One region of the Desulfosarcina ovata subsp. ovata genome, then DNA from elsewhere that is predicted to be linked to it. Evidence: predicted binding sites of a transcription regulator. Region 1 holds the regulator's gene; the other holds the start of a gene.

Region 1 (9,671 bases):
CCGGTCCGAATATCTCGATCACCCGCCCACGGGGCAACCCGCCAATCCCCAACGCCCGGTCCAGTTCGATGGCGCCGCTGGAAATAACGGGAATATTCTCAACGGGCCGCGAGCCAAGCTTCATGACGGCGCCTTTTCCAAACTGGCGTTCGATCTGCCCCATGGCGGCTTCGACCGCCTTGGCTTTATCCGGTGAAGTGGTCATATTCTCCTCCCATAAATCGATGCAAATTCTGCCCGAGTATTATTAATCCGATAGGGGGGCGCTGTACAACACGGTATATTCCGCTCCGGACGGCTTTAACACGCTTTGGTACAGGCAAACCCGGCCGACCCGGAAAGGCGCCAAGGCCGCTGTCTGCAGCCGATCCAAAGATCCGCCAAGGTCGTCGGGATCCATGCGTTTGCGGGGCCGGCCGATGGTCAGGTGAGCACGAAAGGCGCGTTTTTCCTTTTTGAATCCGACCGCGGCCAGGGCCGTTTCAACGGTTGTCTGCAACATTTTCAGCATCCCGGTTTCCCCGTCCAGCCCCACCCACAGCACCCGGGGCTTCCGTCGGTTGGGAAAAACGCCGACCCCCCTGGCGTTCAATGTAAAAGCGGGCATGGAAACGGCAGCAGCATCCAGTTGTGCGCCGATCACAGGAACCTGCGACGGCTCAATGTCACCTAAAAATTTAAGTGTCAAGTGGATGTTTTCGGGACGCACCCAGCGGACATTGATCATCGGCGAATGCAGCTGCTGCTGAATCTGCTGCAGGAAATCGATCACCGGCGCGGGCAGCGGTACGGCAACAAAGGCACGCAGGGGTTTGGGCATCGTCTTTTCCTGTTCCACCGATGTTCAGCGCCATATCCCCCAAACCCGCGCATCACGGTGCCGGCAAGGTAAATTGCGGTTCACCCAATTCGAATGTACCACCCGTAATCCACGTTTTCAGAGTTTCGGCAATCTCCCGTGCCTTGACCATGCTGGAGAGCGGAACAGTGGGAACGTCCTTCCCGTTGAGGGTAATGGCCCCGCTTTTCAACTGGGCATAACTGACCTGCCCCAGATCGCTGGATTTTCCCTTGGGGTAATCGTTGCCGTAATCCACGATCTGGGTGAAAATCTGATCGTCGGAAACCGCCGTGAAACGGGCCATCTCTTCGTTGAGGATCGGAATCGGCACCCCCAGTCCGACGGCCAGCGAGCAACCATACCCCTGAATGCCCACCCCCACCAGCCAGTCCGGACTCATCTGCTTCATATCGCCCATCACCCACAAGGTGCCGGCAGGTGTCAGCGGGGTACCGTTGGCGGCACGTTTCACGTCGGGACGGTGCTGGGTGCCATGCCAGGTCACATACCCGACGCCACCGCCAAGAAAAATCCGCGTTCCCAGGCCAATGGTGCGGTAAAGCGGATCATTGAACAGCGGGCTCAACTGGCCGGCCGAGCAGTAATTGGCGTTGCCTGCCTTGGGTTTCAAGGCGCCCATATAGGTGTATATCGTTTTGTTGGTCAGATTGACGGCGCAGTTGTAATTCTGGTATCCGTTGCGCGGATTGCACAAGGTCGCCTGGGGCACCGACTCAATGGTCAGGGTGGTTTGGTATTCCCGTCTGGGATAGCAGTCCGTGCCATAGGCGGCGGCTTTGAGGTAAATTTTCTGACCTGCCACCAGATCCTGGATCACATGCCCGCCGCCATAGCGAAATTCACCGGGATAGACCCTGTTGAGAGGGTCATCCTCACACGGTTCGGTCGCGCCGATATAGCAGTCCACCGCAGCCACCCCGCCGTAGGCAGGCACATTGTTCATCCATACCTTGGACGCCTTAATTCCCGGCACGGAATGACCGAAATTGATAAATGCGCCCGATGAGCACATGGGGGCAAAAGTCCCGGTAGTAACCACATCCACCTGCCTGGCGGCCGCTTCGGGTCCATTGTCGTTGACGATGTCGATCATCTCTTCGGCCGTGACGACAACCACGTCGCCGGACCTGATTTTATCGTTGATCTGTTGGTAGGTTTTCTCAACTTTGAAATTTCCCATGCCGCTATGCACTCCTGTATCAATGTTCCGCGTCATTCATTTTGGCGCTGATGTTGTTCTTTATCCAAGACTCGTCCCACCACTCCACCGGGTTGACGAAAGTCTGGTGAACCAAAATGCCGTAATGCAGGTGATCGCCGCCGGCCATGCCGGTCATACCGGTTTTGCCGACAGTCTGACCTTTTTCGACCATCTGCCCCTCGGCCACATCGATTCGACTCAGGTGGGCGTAAAGGCTGAACAGGCCGAATCCGTGGTCGAGCACCACCGTATTACCATAAATTCCCTGGTCGCCGGTAAAGGCCACCTTGCCGCCATTGGCCGCCGGGATCGGCGAGTGGGCCGTTGACGCCAGGTCAATTCCCATGTGGACCTGCCGGTCAATGACCTTTCCGCCATAGAAATAGGTCCGATGGTCGGCAAAACGCGCCCGGTTGGCCGATGCCGGCAGCCGGATAAAGGGGCCGTCCCACAAAATCTTTTTTTCCGATTGGGCCGTGATTTGAGTGAACGCCTGATTGTCCCGCCGGCGCAGTTCGCGGTTGACCTTGAGAAAGAGATCGAGTCGGTTGCCCCCGGCCATCTCGGGAAAATAGCGCTCGAAATCAGGCATCTTGGTGTTAAAAAAATTGTCCGAGAGGTTGATCGCATCTTTTCTGAACGTCCGGTTGTTGATGTGATACACCATGCCGGCTGAGGCCTGGTTGCCGGCAAAATCCTCAGCCGTTACCGCCAAACGCGTCTCTTTGCCCTGGGTATAATCAAGGGCGAAAAAGGCCATATGGATCGTGGGGTCGGAAAAGTACCCGCCATACCCCGGGTAAAATCGCTCACCGACAGTAACGCCACTTTTCGGGCAATCCTCCGAAATCCGGTAAAGGGCCATGCCCGAGCCGCCCTGATTGAGATTGTGGGAACGGCTGATCATTTCAATGGACGGGGGACGGGTGTCGATCTGAATCTCTTTTTCAAGAACTCCCCGGTTGCCCTTGGTCCACTGTCGCAAGGAAAAATCCCAGGCCACGATGCGGATCACCGCGTTGCCGTCTTCCAACCCCAGCTCCTTGGGCGAAATCGTCGCTTTGATCTGCACCGATTTTTCCTTGCCGCCGGCGAAGAAACCACCCGAGGGAAAACTGCGTTGCAGAATTTCCTTTTCGTTTTCGTCCACCAGAAGCCCCATCCAGACCTTGCGGATACCGCTGCCCGTATCGTCAACGGTCACGGTAAGCGTACGCGATGCGCCAATAAAGGATGATTCGAGTCCGAGTTCCAGCGCCGGAGCGGTGCCTTCCATACGAATAATGGTCAGCCATACGGCAGGGATGCTGACAAGCAGCACCAGGATGACCACCAGGATCGGTTTGATCGAACGACCTTTTCTGTTCAACAGCAATTTTCCTTTCGATGGTTTTGGTCTGCGAAACCGGCCATGCCCTTAAATTGTGGACATTACCAGTTAAGCCATCTGTAATCAAGGGCCATTTTCTGACCACTTGACTTTTTAACCTACCGAGGATACATAGGAAAACATGTTTTCAACAATCGATGAAAGATGAAATGCGATGAAATCCCAACGCCCTTTTTTTTTGGTTAGCGGTCCTTGCGTTATCGAAGACGAGGCCGTTACCCTGCGCATTGCCACCCGGCTCAAAGCGATCACCGACGATCTCGGCATCCCGTTTACCTTCAAGGCCTCCTATGACAAGGCCAACCGTACCTCGATTACCTCATTCCGGGGGCCGGGCCTGACCGATGGTCTACGAACCCTGTCGCGGATAAAAGAGACGCTGGGCGTTGCCGTGATTTCGGATGTCCATCGGATCAGTGAGGTCGAAGCGGCGGCAAAAGTCCTCGACGTCATCCAGATTCCCGCGTTTCTATGCCGGCAGACGGATCTCATTCTGGCCGTGGCCACAACCGGCAAACCGGTAAATATCAAAAAAGGCCAGTTTCTGGCCCCCTGGGACATGGTCAACATTGTTGAAAAGGTGCGTTCGGTTTCCAGTACCCAACCGATGATCACCGAGCGTGGGGTAATGTTCGGATACAATAACTTGGTGGTGGACTTCCGTGGGATTCAGATTATGCAGCAGACCGGCTGCCCGGTGATTTTCGACGCCACCCACAGCGTCCAGCTGCCCGGTGGGGCGGGAAAAAGCTCGGGGGGCCAGCGCGAGTTCGCTCCGGTGCTGGCGCGCGCCGCCGTTGCCGCCGGAGCCGACGGAATTTTTCTGGAAGTTCATGAAAACCCCGACAAGGCCCTTTGTGACGGCCCCAATTCCCTTGATCTGGACCAACTGCCCGACCTGTTGACCCAGCTGATGGCCATCAAAACCGCAGTGACTGCCTGAAAGCAACCCATGATTGACACCCGCCTTGCCCAGATTGACCTGCTCCTGATGGATGTCGATGGCGTACTGACCACCGGACAGGTGATTTACGACGACGCCGGCCAGGAAACCAAAGTTTTTCATGTTCGTGACGGACTGGGCATCCGCATGCTCATGGAAGCCGGATTGACGGTGGGCATTGTCACCGGACGCCGTTCCATGGCACTGGTCCATCGCTGCCGGAACCTTGGCATTCAGCTGCTCAAGGACGGTATCCACGATAAAGCCGCCGCCTTGGCGGAAATTCTCGCCGAAACCGGGGTCCCTGCAGAAAAAACGGCGTTTGTGGGGGACGACCTGCCGGATCTGCCGATCCTGCGGCGTGTCGGGGTGCCCATTGCCGTGGCCGATGCCCACGATCTGATCAAACAGACGGCGATCTGGACCACGCAGTCTGCCGGCGGCTGCGGGGCCATCCGCGAAATCAGTGAACGGATCCTCATGGCCAAGGGCGTATGGCAGCCGTTGATCGAGAGGCTGTTCCCATGACATCGCGCCGGCTGATCCAACGCTTGCTGCTGGCGGTGGTGGTGGTGTCGCTGATCGCCATTGTCACCGTTTTCATCGGTTATCGCCGGGCGACCCACGATCCCGAAATGCTCATGGATCTGATTCAAAAAAAAGCCGACATGCATCTGGATAAGGTGCGCCAGACCGCCAGCAAAAATGGCATTCGCGAGTGGCATATGGAAGCCCAATCGGCAACCCTGCTGGAAAAAGAGAAAATTATGCAGTTGGTCAAGCCCGATGTGGAGTTCTTTATGGAAGATGGAGATAATGTCTTCCTGACCGCCGATCATGGAGCCATTCACACGAACTCCAACCGCATCACCGTTTCGGGACGGGTTTCGGCCAACAACCGGCTGTACCGGTTTAAAACGGAAACCCTGGACTACGATCCGGAGCACCGTGAACTTCGCGCCGACACCCCGGTGGTCCTGTCCGGGGAGTCATTCACTCTGCGGGCAGACCGCATGGCCATGAACCTCGATACCCGAATCACGCATTTTGAAGGCGGTGTGGAAGGAATCATCAGTGAAGATCTTCAATTGTAAATCCGTCAGCCCCTTTTTGCCGGTCCTTTTTTTCTGTGGCTGGGCACTGTTTTCACTCTCCGGGCAGGCAGTTGCCGATACCGGAAGTCAACCCGTAGCATCAACCGCAACTGCCCCTCAACAAATCCACATCACCTCCCAACGGCTGACATCCGATACCGCCAACAATCAGGCGGAATTTATTGGCAATGTCCGTGCCACCCAGGGAGAGACCCAGATCACGGCCGACAGCCTTAAGATTTTCTTCTCCGAAAAATCCGGTGCCACCGATGCCTCGCCGGCCCAATCCATGGAGAAACTGGTGGCCACCGGAAACGTGGAAATTAAATTCGACAATAGGCTTGCTGTTGCCAGGCAGGCAGTATATATAACAGCTAAACGTGTCCTGATCCTTACCGGTCCCGGCGCTACGGTAACCAGTGGAGACAACATCATCACCGGTGAAACCATCACCTTTTACCGGGAAGATGGACGCTTTACCGTCGAAGGTGGAAGAAATGGTCAGGTGAAGGCGACCATCCTCCCTGAAGAGGCGGGGTTGGAGTAGCCATTGAATATGCGCAATGTGGATATCCGGTGATGGCCTCGTTATCGGTTCGTGATCTGGTAAAAGTGTATCGCGGTCGCAAAGTGGTCGACCACGTCAGCCTGGGGGTGGAAAGTGGCCAGGTGATCGGTCTGTTAGGCCCCAACGGTGCCGGCAAGACCACGACATTTTACATGACCGTAGGGCTGGTACGGCCGGATGCAGGCAGGGTGTTTCTCGATGAAATGGATATCACGGACGCCCCCATGTACATCCGGGCCCGGCAAGGGGTGGGTTATCTTCCCCAGGAAGCATCCATTTTCAGGAAATTGACGGTACGGCAGAACATTATGGCCATCTTGGAGACCCTGCCCCTCTCCCGGCAACAACGCAACCAGCGGACCGACAGTCTGCTCGAAGAACTTGGAATCAGCCATGTGGCCCATTCCAGGGCTGCAGTCCTGTCCGGTGGAGAGCGGCGTCGGCTGGAGATCTCCCGGGCATTGGCCACCGATCCGGCCTTCATGCTCCTGGACGAGCCCTTTGCCGGCATCGACCCATTGGCGGTGATTGACATCAAGAATATCATCGCCCATTTGAAAAACCGAAACATTGGTATTTTGATTTCCGATCACAATGTCCGCGAAACCTTGGGCGCATGTGACTCGGCATACATTCTCAGTGACGGCAAAGTGATTGAAAACGGAACACCGGAACAGATCGCTTCAAGCACCATCGCCAGACGAATTTATTTAGGAGACGAATTCAAACTTTAAGATGGCAATTGAACTCAGACAACAACTTAAACTGACCCAGCAGCTCATCATGACGCCTCAGCTCCAGATGGCGATCAAACTGTTGCAGCTGTCCAGACTTGAGCTGGTGGACACCATTCGGCAGGAACTGGAAGAAAATCCCACACTGGAGGAAGTCCAGGAAACCGCCGATCGAACCAAGGAGGGAGAACCCGAAGAGGCGCCGGCAGCTGCTGTTGAAGATGCACGCGAAGTCACCATTGAAGAAAAAATCAATGATGAGATCGACTGGAGTAACTACATCGACGAGTACAATGCGCCCGGGAAAGTCAATTTCGAATCGGAAAACCGGGAAACGCCCCAATACGAAGCCTTTGTCTCATCCAAGGAGTCGCTCAGCGACCATTTGCTGTGGCAGCTGTTGATGCTCTCCCCCACGGATATCGAGAAACAGGTGGGCAGCCTTATCATCGGCAATCTCAATCGTGACGGATACTTGCAGCTCTCCGTCGAAGAACTCTCGCAACAATCCGGTATATCCATTGAAATGGTCGAGGATGTCCTTGAAACCATGCAGTCTTTCGATCCGGTGGGTATTTGTGCCCGGGACTTGCGGGAATGCCTGCTGCTGCAGGCCCGCCTGTTGAACCTCGAGGATTCGCTGGTGACAGACATTATCTCCGATCATCTTAAAAATCTAGAAAATAAAAATTTCAAGGCTATCTGCAAGGCCTTGAAAGTTAAAATGAAAGACGTGGTTGCCGCCGTCAATGTGATTCGGGCGCTGGAACCCAAGCCGGGGCGGCAGTTCAATGAGGAGACTCCCCACTATATCATCCCGGACATCTACGTTTATAAAAGTGAGGGTGATTTCGTCATCGTACTCAACGATGACGGCATGCCCAAATTGCGCGTCAATCCCTTCTACAAGCGCGCCATCACGCACAAAAACGAAGTCAGCACCAATGCCAAAGACTACATTCGCGATAAAATGCGTTCCGCCGCCTGGCTGATTCGCAGTATTCACCAGCGCCAGAAAACCATCTACAAGGTGATGGAAAGTATTCTTAAATTCCAGCGCGACTTCTTCGAAAAAGGTGTCATTCACCTCAAGCCCATGGTCCTGAGGGACGTGGCCGAAGATATCGGTATGCATGAATCCACCATCAGCCGGGTCACCACCAACAAGTATGCCCATACGCCCCAGGGTATCTACGAACTCAAGTATTTTTTCAACAGTTCCATCCGGCGGGTGCATGGCGAGGATATCGCGTCTGCCAGTGTACAGGCCAAAATAAAAAAACTGATTGAAGGTGAAAACCCCAAAAAACCATACAGTGACAGCAAGATGGCCGAAATGCTCAAGGCCGACAACATTGACATTGCACGCCGAACCGTTGCCAAATACCGTGAAATGATGGGCATTTTATCCTCCAGCAAAAGAAAGCAGTTTTAATGGTTTCCCAACCACCGGTCATCGAAATCGCCCTATCTGCAACACGATCCGTCAGGCCATGCCATCAATGCTGAACCCCCTCGCTCGTCGACCTGGATTTGCAAAAAGGAGCCTGCCTAATGAACACATCCGTTCGATTTAAAAATCTCGAGTCTTCCGAGGCCTTGAGAACCTATGTGAGCGAAAAACTGAACCGCCTGGAAAAATATTTCAACGGACCGGCAGAGGCCAATGTCGTTTTGTCCATTGAAAAATTCCGCCACAGTGCCGAGATTAATCTTACCGGTGACCGGCTCTCCATCAACGGTAAGGAAGAGACTGAGGAGATGTATGCCGCCATTGATATGGTGCTTGACAAGATGGAGGTTCAGATAAAAAGGAGCAAGCAGAAAAGCCGGACTCATCGCAGCAAGGGAAAAAACTTCGCCACCGATGCTGCCAAAGGGACAGACGATTCCGCCGGTCAGCCACGGGTACGGATCCACCATATTGAGTACAAACCCATGGATGTGGATGAGGCGGTCATGCAAATGGATCTGACGACGGACAGTTTCCTGGTATTCACAGATGCCCGTACGAACATGGTGAATGTGCTGTATCGGCAAAAAGATGGCCATTTCGGGCTGATCCAACCCCGACCGTAGCCTCGAAACAAAAGCCGGTCAAAACCATACCCGGCAGGCAGCAAACGATCCACATGGCGACAGATGCCCGATCGGATGATACTGTAATGAAAATATTGGATGTTCTCGACAAAGAAGCGATTCTTGTAGATTTAAAAGCCAAAGACAAGATCGGTATTCTAAATGAGCTGGTAGCGCCGACGGCCCGGATTACCGGCATTGACCCCAATGACATGGTCCGCGTGCTGATGGAACGTGAACGCCTGGGCAGCACCGGCATTGGCGACGGAATCGGCATTCCCCATGGCAAACTGAAAAACCTGGAACGTTTGGTACTCGGATTTGGGCTGAGCCGCAAGGGAGTTGATTTCGAATCCATTGACGGCCGCCCGACCCACCTCTTCTTTTTGCTGATTACCCCCGAGCATGCGACGGATCTTCACCTGAAATTGCTGGCGCGTATATCCCGGATGCTGAAGAAAGACTCCCTCAAGGAGATGCTGATGAAAGCGGGCAGCGCCGAGGAGGTCATTGCCGTCATCGGCGGGGAGGATGACGATTTCTAATGGTCCGGGATCATTACGGCAACGCCCCGAACAGCCTGATAGGCTTAACGCATCAGGGGAAAAAGACACCGTGAAAAAGAATCCCATTACCATCGTCACCGGACAGGCGGGTTCTGGGAAAAGTACGGCCTTGGCTGCATTTGAGGATTCGGGCTGCTACTGTGTGGACAACATGCCCGTGGCACTGCTATCACAGTTTTTATCCTTGCCAGCCGGCAATGCCGGTGCATTTAGCGGTTTGGTGTTTGGCATGGA
Region 2 (9,671 bases), 4.4 Mb from region 1:
GTAGCGGCATCGGGCACCACCAGCATGTCACTAGCGTTGATCGGCTGCCAGCCACGGATACTGGATCCGTCAAAACCGAACCCTTCATCGAAGCTGCTTTCACTGAGTTCGCTGATCGGAACACTGAAGTGCTGCCACATTCCGGGAAAATCCATAAAGCGGATATCGACGATTTTTACGCCTTTTTCCTTTGCCATTGCCATAACTTGTGCTGGTGTCATGTGTCCTCCACAAAAAAAAGAAGTGTTGAAAAAGTTGGTAGTTTATTCCGTTTGAAACAAGAGTATTGACACTGATTCGGGTTAGGATCGGGGATGAAATTAATTGAACGTAATTGCGCCGGGCTTGTGTTCGTCTTCAAGGTGCATCAAGGGTTGCATACCGGGAGTATGTGGCCGTTGACGCAACGCGGAAGACGGACTCAAGAACAAGCAATTTCGTTTAATTCATAAAATTCCCAATCCTTAGATGGCGTCTTTACCCTTCTCGCCGGTACGAACCCGGATGACCTCTTCAATGGAAAAGACGAAAATTTTACCATCACCGATTTTTCCGGTGTTGGCCGATTTCTGAATCGCGTCCACCACCTGGTCGGCCCGATCGGCATCGACGATGATCTCAATCTTGACCTTGGGAATGAAATCCACCACATACTCGGCACCACGGTAAATTTCCTTGTGACCCTTCTGGCGGCCGTACCCTTTGACCTCTGAAATGGTCATTCCCTGGACGCCGATCTCGTTGAGGGCCTCTTTGACATCGTCCAGTTTGAATGGCTTGACGATGGCCTCGATTTTCTTCATTGCTAACCTCCTGTTGTTAATGGCCGAGAGGGCGATGGACGCCTCCCCAAAAGTTAAACCGTTTACGCAATCTCAAATCCGCGTTCACCGTGCAGCGCGTTATCCAAGCCCATAACCTCATCGTCCTGTTCGACCCGCAGGCCACCGGTGACGGCCTTGGTGATGAAGATGATAATCAGCGTACCCACCGCCGTGAAAACGGCCGTGGCGACAATCGAAACGACCTGGGTCCACAATTGCCCGGGGTTGCCGTAGAACAGGCCGACAGCACCCTCATTAATGGCGGGATTGGCGAAAAGACCGGTGGCCAATGCGCCCCAGAGGCCGCACATACCGTGGACGCCAAAGGCGTCCAGGGAGTCGTCGTAACCGATTTTATGTTTGACGACAGCCACGAAAAAGTAGCCCAGGCACCCCGAGACCAGGCCGATAATCAGGGATGCGGGCAGATTGACGAACCCGGCAGCCGGTGTAATGGCAACCAGGCCGGCCACCACACCGGAGGCAATGCCCAGCACCGTAGGTTTGCCGGTGACGATCCATTCACAAAACATCCATACCAGCGCGGCCGTGGCAGCGGAGGTATTGGTGACCAGAAAGGCTGAGGCGGCCACACCATCGGCGGCCAGTTGGCTGCCGGCGTTGAATCCGAACCAGCCGAACCACAAAAGCGCTGCCCCCAGTGCAGTAAGGGCGATACTGGAGGGAAACATGGCCTCCTTGCCGTAGCCGATGCGTTTTCCCAAAACCAGCGAGAGGACCAGACCGGCCACACCGGCATTGATATGAACCACGTTACCGCCGGCAAAATCGAGAGCGCCCATCTCTCCCATCCAGCCACCGCCCCACACCCAATGGGCGATGGGACAATAAATGAAAGTGACCCACAGGATGGTGAACACAATCCATGCGGAAAACTTCATGCGGTCGACGATGGAACCGAGCACCAAGGCTACGGTGATACCGGCAAAGGTCATCTGAAACAGGGCAAAGACAAAGGTCGGAATGGTGCCGGAAAGGCTGTTGACGCCAATGCCGGCCATGAAAAAGTGATCGAATCCCCCGATGATTCCCCCGTTGCTGGTTCCAAAGGCAAGGGTGTACCCCCACATCATCCAGATAATGCTGGCCAGGCAATAGGAGACGAAGGTCATGGCCAGGGTGTTGAGCAGATTTTTATACCGGGACATGCCGCCATAAAACAGAGCCAGCCCGGCGGGCGTCATCATCATGACCAGTGCGGTGGAGACGATCATCCAGGCGGTATCACCGGTATTGAGCACATCCTCGGCAAACGCCGGGGTCGCAATCAGTCCAAACGTCAACGTCAGCCAAACAGATTTTAATCTCATCTTGTCGTTTTCCTCTTGTTTTTTTCGGCGTTGAACCTTGTACCTCTGAATTTCCTCGATGCGGGTCTGCTCAGCCATGTTGCGGATCTTCACCCGGGAGAATCTCCTTGATGGCTGCCTTGACGGATTCAACCTGCTGCGGTGCGTCCACCTTCTGGCCGTCGAAATCCCTCACGTAAAACACATCGACCACTTGATCTACCTTGGTGGCGATTTTGGCCACCCAGATATCCAGGCCACTTTTGAACAGGGCGTCGGTGACCCGGAACAAGAGGCCCGGAAAATCAAAAGTAACAACTTCAATAATGGTAAAAAAGCTGGAGGTCTCGTTGTCAACAACAATTTCCGTGGGCCGCTCGGCCGTATAAGGCTGGATCGGCGCGGTATCGTTTTTCTTGCGGAGCAGTTCCTTGCTCAGTTCCAGCTGACCGGCCAGAGCATCCTCGAGATTGCAGCGGGCGCGTTCCCAACGCTCATCTTCAAAAATCGGGTCCGGCGGTGGGTTCACCTCGAAAACGTCGAGGGCGATATTGTTGCGCCAGGTGAAAACCTGCACGTCGAGAATGTCGATCCCGTTCAGGGTGAAGACGCCGGCAATCCGCGAAATGAGACCGGGCCGGTCCTTGGCGCATATGGTAACCGTACGGGTATCGGCGTCGGCCGACTTGTCGATGTGCCAGACAAAAGGTCGTTCACCCAATTCAGTGTGTAGCGCCAGGTGCCGGGGAATGTTCTCGACAGGGGTGTATAGCATATATCGGGGCGACATGAAATTGAGCAGTGCATCAAGCTGTTCGGCCGCTATCGTTTCCGTCATGGACTGCGCTACGGCCTGGCGTTTTTTCTCGACGATTCTCACGGCCCGCCCGGATGCCAGTTCGCCATTTTTGAGAATATTAAACACTTTTAGAAAGAGGTTGCGCAGCAGCGATGAGGTCCAATCGTTCCAAGCTTTGGGTCCCGTCGCCATGGAGTCCGCCACCGTGAGCAAATAGAGCATTTTCAATGTCTCGATCTTTTTGATCGTGCGGGCCAGGGAGATGGCGGTCTCTTCATCATTGATATCGCGCCGTGTGGCGTTCTGGGCCAAAAGCAGATGGTGCTCGACAAGAAAGGCGACCGTTTTGGCATCGGCAGGATTGAAGCCCTTTTGCAAAAGGATTTTTTCGGCCATGGCCGCGCCCCGTTCGGAATGCCCGGCAATCGGCTCACCCTTGCCGATATCGTGAAGCAGTGCCGCCCAGAGCAACAGCTTTTTCTTCTTCAACTCCTTGTATAAATCCGTTACCAACGGATCGGCCGGTGCCAAGGCATCGGCATCAAAATTACGAAGAATCCTGATCGTATACAAAAGGTGCCGGGCAACCGGGTAAAGATGGTACTGGTCAAACTGAATCCGGTTGACCACATCCTTGAATTCAGGAATAAAGCGGACCAGAAAGCCCGTGTTGAGCATCTGGTTGAGCACTTCAAAGGCACGTGAGGAACGGATCAAAATCCTTTCGAATTGCTTGACGACGTCGGGATCGGAACGGAAACGATCATCGACCAGGTAGCTGAAATCTGCCACCAGGCGTTTGGCCTCACTGTTCAGCGGCGCTTTCTGGGCCGCGCTCTCGACGAATATGTCGATCAGCAGGCGCGGGTTGTTGAGAATTTTTTCCGGGGAGGTGAAGTTGAGCATGCCCCGGTTGAATTTGAGACCCTTGATTTCGGTGGTTTTCAGGCCTTTGTTCTTTCTTTTCAGCCGCTTCTGCTGTTCCATCTCATAGAGGAACATTTCATGCTGCTGCTTCACGTATTCCATATGCCGGTGCAGCTCGCCCAACAGATATTCGACGGGCAGATGCCCGTTGACCGGCGGTATGCCCATCGCCTCGGCCAGCTTGCGTTGCTGCTCCAAATGAATCTGGTCCGATTTTCGATTCATCATCAGGTGAAAGCGGTTGCGCACGTCCCAGATGAAATTGAGCGCCTCATTCAGGCGGGCATAATCGTCATGGGAAAAATAGCCGTAATACTCAAGATCCCGGCGCTGCTTGATGCCGGACTTGATCTTGGCGATCCACAACATGGTGTGGTAGTCGCGAAGACCGCCCTGGCCTTCCTTGAAATTGGGCTCCAACAGGTAGGAAGAATCGCCAAATCGGCGGTGACGGTCACGGTTGGTGTCCACCAGCCAGGAAATGATCGAGTCGGGTTTCAGATTAATGAACTTGCTGCGAATCTGATCCATCAGTTTCATGAACAAGGGGGACATCCCGCAGATAAAACGGGCATCCAGGATCGATGTGAGCACCTCGAAATCCTTGCGCGCCATGGCCATGCATTCTTTGATCGACCGGGTCGCGTGCCCCACATCCAGGCCCATGTCCCAAAGCGGATAAATAATTTCGCGCACCAGATCTTCGGCAACCCGGGGGACCCGCTTTTCGAACAGAAACAGAAGGTCAACATCCGAATAGACACACTGCTCACCTCTGCCGTACCCCCCCAGGGCCACGACGGCATATGGGTTTTTGGCGATGTCCATTTTCGGGCCGACGACGCTTTTTTCATAGCTTTGGCGAAAGTAATCGTCGATCAGCCGGGCGTGGTCATCGAGAAAGGTGGGTGCTTTGCCGGCCAGCAGGTTGTCGATGAGCGTTGCCCGGCCCGCTTTCAGGGCCTGTGAAACATCGGCGTAGAGGTTTTGAGTGTGCGTGTCTGTCACGTCATTGTCCTTGTTAAATGCTTGGCACCATTAAAGTTAGCAACACACATGCCACTTGCCACAAATGAAATAAAATACAAAGAATACAAGATATTGCAATTTCCCTGAAGCGTTTCTTTATTTGGCGGTCAACTACAATAACGTAACTTGTAAATTTTATAAATTACAAATTTGGCATTTGTGTTTTGGAATGGCGATTTGAAACGTAATAAAAAGGTAAAAATGGGATATTTTTTGACAGAAATCGCCTAACAATACACCCCGAAGCAGCGCTGCCACTTCAGGGTGTATTGGGGAGGAGGAAGGCAACCGATTGGCCAGTCAGATCAACACAATCGATTTGCCGGCCAGCAATTTATGCCTGGGGAGCCGGTTTGCCCGCAGCGGCATAGCCCGCCATGGCGGAAGAGGACATTCCGGCGGTGGCGGAGGTGCCGCCAGTGGAGACACCGAAATCCGGGTAGCCGACACCCCCATGCTCGGAGTAATCCAAACCTTCGATCTCTTCTTCCGGAGAGACGCGCAGACCAATGGTTTTGTCGATAATTTTGAACATGATGAAGGCCATCGGAAAAGTCCACAGAAAACAGGCGGCGATGCCCAGCAGCTGGACCCCGATGATACCGGCGGAGGTTCCACCGATGTTGAAGATGCCGGCGGCCAGGGTGCCCCAGGCACCGTTGACACCGTGAACAGAGACGGCGCCGACCGGGTCGTCGATTTTGATTTTGTCAAAAAACATAACTGAGAAGACCACGATAACTCCGGCAATTGCACCGATAATAATGGAACTGCTGGGGGAAACATTGGCACAGCCGGCGGTAATGGCTACCAGTCCGGCCAGGGCGCCGTTAAGGCTCATGCCCACTTCGGGCTTACCGAATTTCATCCAGGAAACGACCATGGCCAGAATCGCACCGGCGGCGGCAGCCAGGTTGGTATTGACGAAGATCATGGCGATGCTGGTGTCGGCGGTGGTGGTGGAGCCGGGGTTGAACCCGAACCAACCCAGCCAGAGGACGAACACACCAACGGCGGCCAATGGAATGTTGTGACCCAGGATCGGTTTGATTTTACCGTCTTTGGTGTACTTGCCCAGACGGGGACCCAGAACGATGGCGCCGGCCAAACCGGCCCAGCCACCGACCGAGTGAACCACGGTGGAGCCGGCAAAGTCGATGAAGCCGAAGCCTTCCAGCCAGCCGCTGCCGTTGAACAGGCTGCCCCAGGCCCAGGAACCGAACACCGGGTAAATCAGGCCGGAGATAAAAATGCTGTAGATGATGTAACCGGTAAACTTGGTTCTTTCCGCCATGGCACCGGAGACGATGGTGGCGGCAGTGGCGGCGAAGACGACCTGAAACATCCAGAAGGCCAGCACCCAGGGATCACCGTCAGGGGTGAAATCGCTAAGGAAAAAACCTGTGGTGCCAAACCAGCCGGTAGCACTGGCACCGAACATGATGCCGAAACCAATGGCCCAGAAGGAGATGGAGCCGATGGAAAAGTCCATCAGGTTTTTCATCATGATGTTGACAGAGTTTTTCGCACGCGTAAAACCGCATTCGACCATGGCAAAGCCGGCCTGCATAAAGAAAACCAGGGCCGCGGCGACCAGCGTCCACACGTAGTTGGCATGGGTCTGGACCAGATCGATGGCTTCCTTGTTGCTCAGTACAGTGGGTTCGGGATCGGATGCCATGGCAACGGGAACACTGATCAGGGTTACCAGCAGCAGCAGGATAAAGGCTTTGAATTTCATTTTTTTCTCCTTGTCAATGGGATGGGTGTAAATTGTATGGTTATTCAAGGTCTTGTTTATGTCGGAACTGCTTAAATCGCCTCTTTTCCCGATTCGCCGGTCCGAATCCGCCAGGCACCTTCGATGGACATGACGAAGATCTTGCCGTCTCCCACACTGCCGGTATTGGCCACCTCGGTAATGGTGGAAATGACCTGGTCGACCATGTCAGCGTCGACGACCAGATCAATTTTGACCTTGGGTACGAAGTCGGTCTGGTATTCGGCACCGCGGTAAATTTCCTTATGACCCCGCTGGCGGCCGAAGCCTTTTACTTCGCTGACCGTCATGCCCGATACACCGATTCGATTGAGGGCGTCCTTCACATCATCCAGTTTGAACGGCTTGACAATCGCTTCAATTTTCTTCATTGCAAATCTCTCCTGTTGGTAAAAACGTTGAGCACTCCCGGGCTTTAACTCCTGTTGCCCTTTACTTTCAGCAACCGCTGTGCCAGAGTTGCTTCAGCATTGTTAACAATAAGAAATTATTATATAATAAAATTATCGGAGGTAAGTCTTCTCTGGAAATAATCACAACAATGTAATTTTATAACTGACAAAATTACTTTTTTTGTGTTTTTTATTTGATTTAATACAAATATGTCATTTTAAAGCCATAGCGCTTTGCCGGGTGTCCACAGACGGGCGGGTGCCCGTTAGAAATTGTGGGTGCGAAAAAGGGATCGCGGAATGTGGACGGGCCTTGGCAAGGTGCTTTTATGAAGCGGTCGCAAAAGGTTGCCGAGTCGTCGGGGGTACTTCCAATTCGGGTACGGCCAAGGGCCGTGGCGGCTGATATAGGTTGGATTGAAACGTTTATTCTAATGAACGATTACAAAATTGTATTTTTCCAATATACGCGGTATTTGCCCCGTGCCGATAATTTCGGGGTGACGTCGCATCCGGCCCCGCCGCTTTGTTTTCCACTTTAATTTATGACTTGAATTTTACCTTTGATATCCATAAGCTACTTTTTTTGACAAAGCTGACGGCACTCTTTTTACACAACGTATTCGTCCGACGGGAGAACCATAGATGACAATCGCTAAAAAAATAAACGAGATGATGACCAAATCGTCCTGGATTCGAAAAATGTTTGAAGAAGGGGCCCGGCTGAAAGCCGAGCATGGCGCCGATAAGGTGTTCGATTTCAGTCTGGGGAACCCAAACCTGCCGCCACCGGAAAAATTCAACGAAATCCTGCGGGATACGGTGGACAGCTGCGGGCTTGGCGACCATTGTTACATGCCCCAGGCCGGTTTTCCCCAGGTCTGTGTTTCCATTGCGGACTATCTGACCCGTGAACAGGGTCTTGCCATTACCTGCGATGAGATCATCATGACCTGCGGTGCGGCCGGTGCGCTGAATGTCATCTTCAAGGCGCTTTTGGATCCCGGTGATGAAGTGCTGAGCCCGGCGCCCTGTTTTGTGGAATATGGATTTTATGCGGACAACCACGGCGGCGTCCTTAAAATGGTCAATACCCGTCCTGATTTTACCCTCGACCTGGAGGCCATGGGTGATGCCATCACCGCCAAAACAAAAATTGTGCTGATCAATTCGCCCAACAATCCCACCGGCCAAATCTATGACAAGGCCAGCCTGGATGCGTTGGGCCAACTGCTCAGCCAGAAGAGCGAGGCATTCGGACACATTATTTATCTGATTTCCGACGAGCCCTATCGGAAAATCGTTTTCGATGGCGCTGACGTGCCGTCCATTTTTCAAAGTTACGATCAGAGCATCATCGCCACCTCGTATTCAAAAGACATATCCATTCCCGGCGAGCGAATCGGCTTTGCCGCGCTGAATCCGGCAACCACCCATAAAAAAGAGGTCATGGCGGGAATGGCGCTGGCCAACCGTATTCTCGGTTTTGTAAATGCCCCCGCCCTGATGCAGCGTGTGGTGGCCGGCATGCAGGGAATGAGTGTGGACATCGCCGAATATCAGCGCAAACGGGACCTTTTCTGTGACGGCCTGGCCGACGCCGGCTACGATTTCATCACACCGACCGGAGCCTTTTATCTGTTTCCGCGAACGCCCATCGCCGATGATGTGGCCTTTGTCACCGCCCTGCAGAAAGAACTGATCCTGGTCGTTCCCGGTAGCGGTTTTGCCGGCCCCGGCCATTTTCGCATCGCTTTCTGCGTTGACGATCAGACCATTGTCAATTCCCTGCCGGGTTTCAAGAAAGTGATGCAGCAATATAAATAGTTCCCATCCAGAAACAGATGACCTATTTTCATTCCACTGCTTCAAGCAAAAGGAGGATGCACACATGAAAATCTTAAAAATCGATCATCTGGGTATCGCGGTGAACAGCATCGAAGACGGCAAATCCTTCTGGTCTGGAATTCTGGGGCTCGATTTTGAAGGGACGGAAACCGTTGCCGAGCAGAAGGTCACCACGGCATTTTTTCCGGTAGGGCAAAGCGAAGTGGAACTGCTGGAGTCGACCGCACCGGACGGACCGGTGGCCAAATACATCGAAAAACGCGGCCAGGGAATCCAACATGTGGCCTTTCGGGTTGCCGACATCGAGGCCGCACTGGCGGAACTGAAGGAAAAGGGCGTGGCCTTGATCGACCAGCAACCCAGAATCGGTGCCGGTGGCGCAAAAATTGCTTTTTTACACCCCAAAGCCACCAATGGCGTCCTGGTGGAGCTTTGCCAGCGGGACTGATCTGATTGGTGCGTTTGCCCATAGCGATGGCTTAATGACGGCCTCCATGGAAGTACTTGCCCGCCTCATGCGGGAGCTGGAAGATCAACTGGATGCCTGCATGCGTTGCGGCATGTGCCATTCGGTCTGCCCGCTTTTTGAACAGACCGGTCGGGAGACTGATGTGGCCCGGGGCAAACTGGCGCTGCTAAGCGGCCTGATGGAAAGGATGTTCGACGACCCTCAAGGGGTCTCTCGGCGGATCGACAAATGCCTGCTTTGCGGGTCGTGCACGGCCAGTTGCCCCAGCGGAGTCCACGCCCAGGAAATTTTTC

Evidence for each region. Region 1 encodes sigma-54, which starts transcription at its own class of promoters, with help from an activator protein. Its sites were predicted from a motif close to TNTGGCACANTTTCTGCTNT; they were not measured.
Region 2: a site for sigma-54 is predicted at 7,108-7,127, ahead of GN112_RS20100 (P-II family nitrogen regulator). Genes of this name have one in related genera too.

The regions. Positions count from the first base shown of each region.
Region 1 is NZ_AP021879.1:126,970-136,640, reverse strand. It holds gene recA (recombinase RecA) at 1-205, opposite strand, end outside; gene thpR (RNA 2',3'-cyclic phosphodiesterase) at 248-820, opposite strand; gene GN112_RS00635 (homocysteine biosynthesis protein) at 873-2,042, opposite strand; gene GN112_RS00630 (M23 family metallopeptidase) at 2,062-3,432, opposite strand; gene kdsA (3-deoxy-8-phosphooctulonate synthase) at 3,608-4,396, shown strand; gene GN112_RS00620 (KdsC family phosphatase) at 4,406-4,924, shown strand; gene lptC (LPS export ABC transporter periplasmic protein LptC) at 4,921-5,490, shown strand; gene lptA (lipopolysaccharide transport periplasmic protein LptA) at 5,471-6,037, shown strand; gene lptB (LPS export ABC transporter ATP-binding protein) at 6,070-6,792, shown strand; gene rpoN (RNA polymerase factor sigma-54) at 6,794-8,227, shown strand; gene hpf (ribosome hibernation-promoting factor, HPF/YfiA family) at 8,347-8,871, shown strand; gene GN112_RS00590 (PTS sugar transporter subunit IIA) at 8,958-9,416, shown strand; gene rapZ (RNase adapter RapZ) at 9,403-9,671, shown strand, end outside.
Region 2 is NZ_AP021879.1:4,549,472-4,559,142, reverse strand. It holds gene glnA (type I glutamate--ammonia ligase) at 1-221, opposite strand, end outside; gene GN112_RS20120 (P-II family nitrogen regulator) at 465-803, opposite strand; gene GN112_RS20115 (ammonium transporter) at 866-2,155, opposite strand; gene glnD ([protein-PII] uridylyltransferase) at 2,226-4,868, opposite strand; gene GN112_RS20105 (ammonium transporter) at 5,224-6,630, opposite strand; gene GN112_RS20100 (P-II family nitrogen regulator) at 6,702-7,040, opposite strand; gene GN112_RS20095 (pyridoxal phosphate-dependent aminotransferase) at 7,707-8,888, shown strand; gene mce (methylmalonyl-CoA epimerase) at 8,953-9,357, shown strand; gene GN112_RS20085 ((Fe-S)-binding protein) at 9,404-9,671, shown strand, end outside.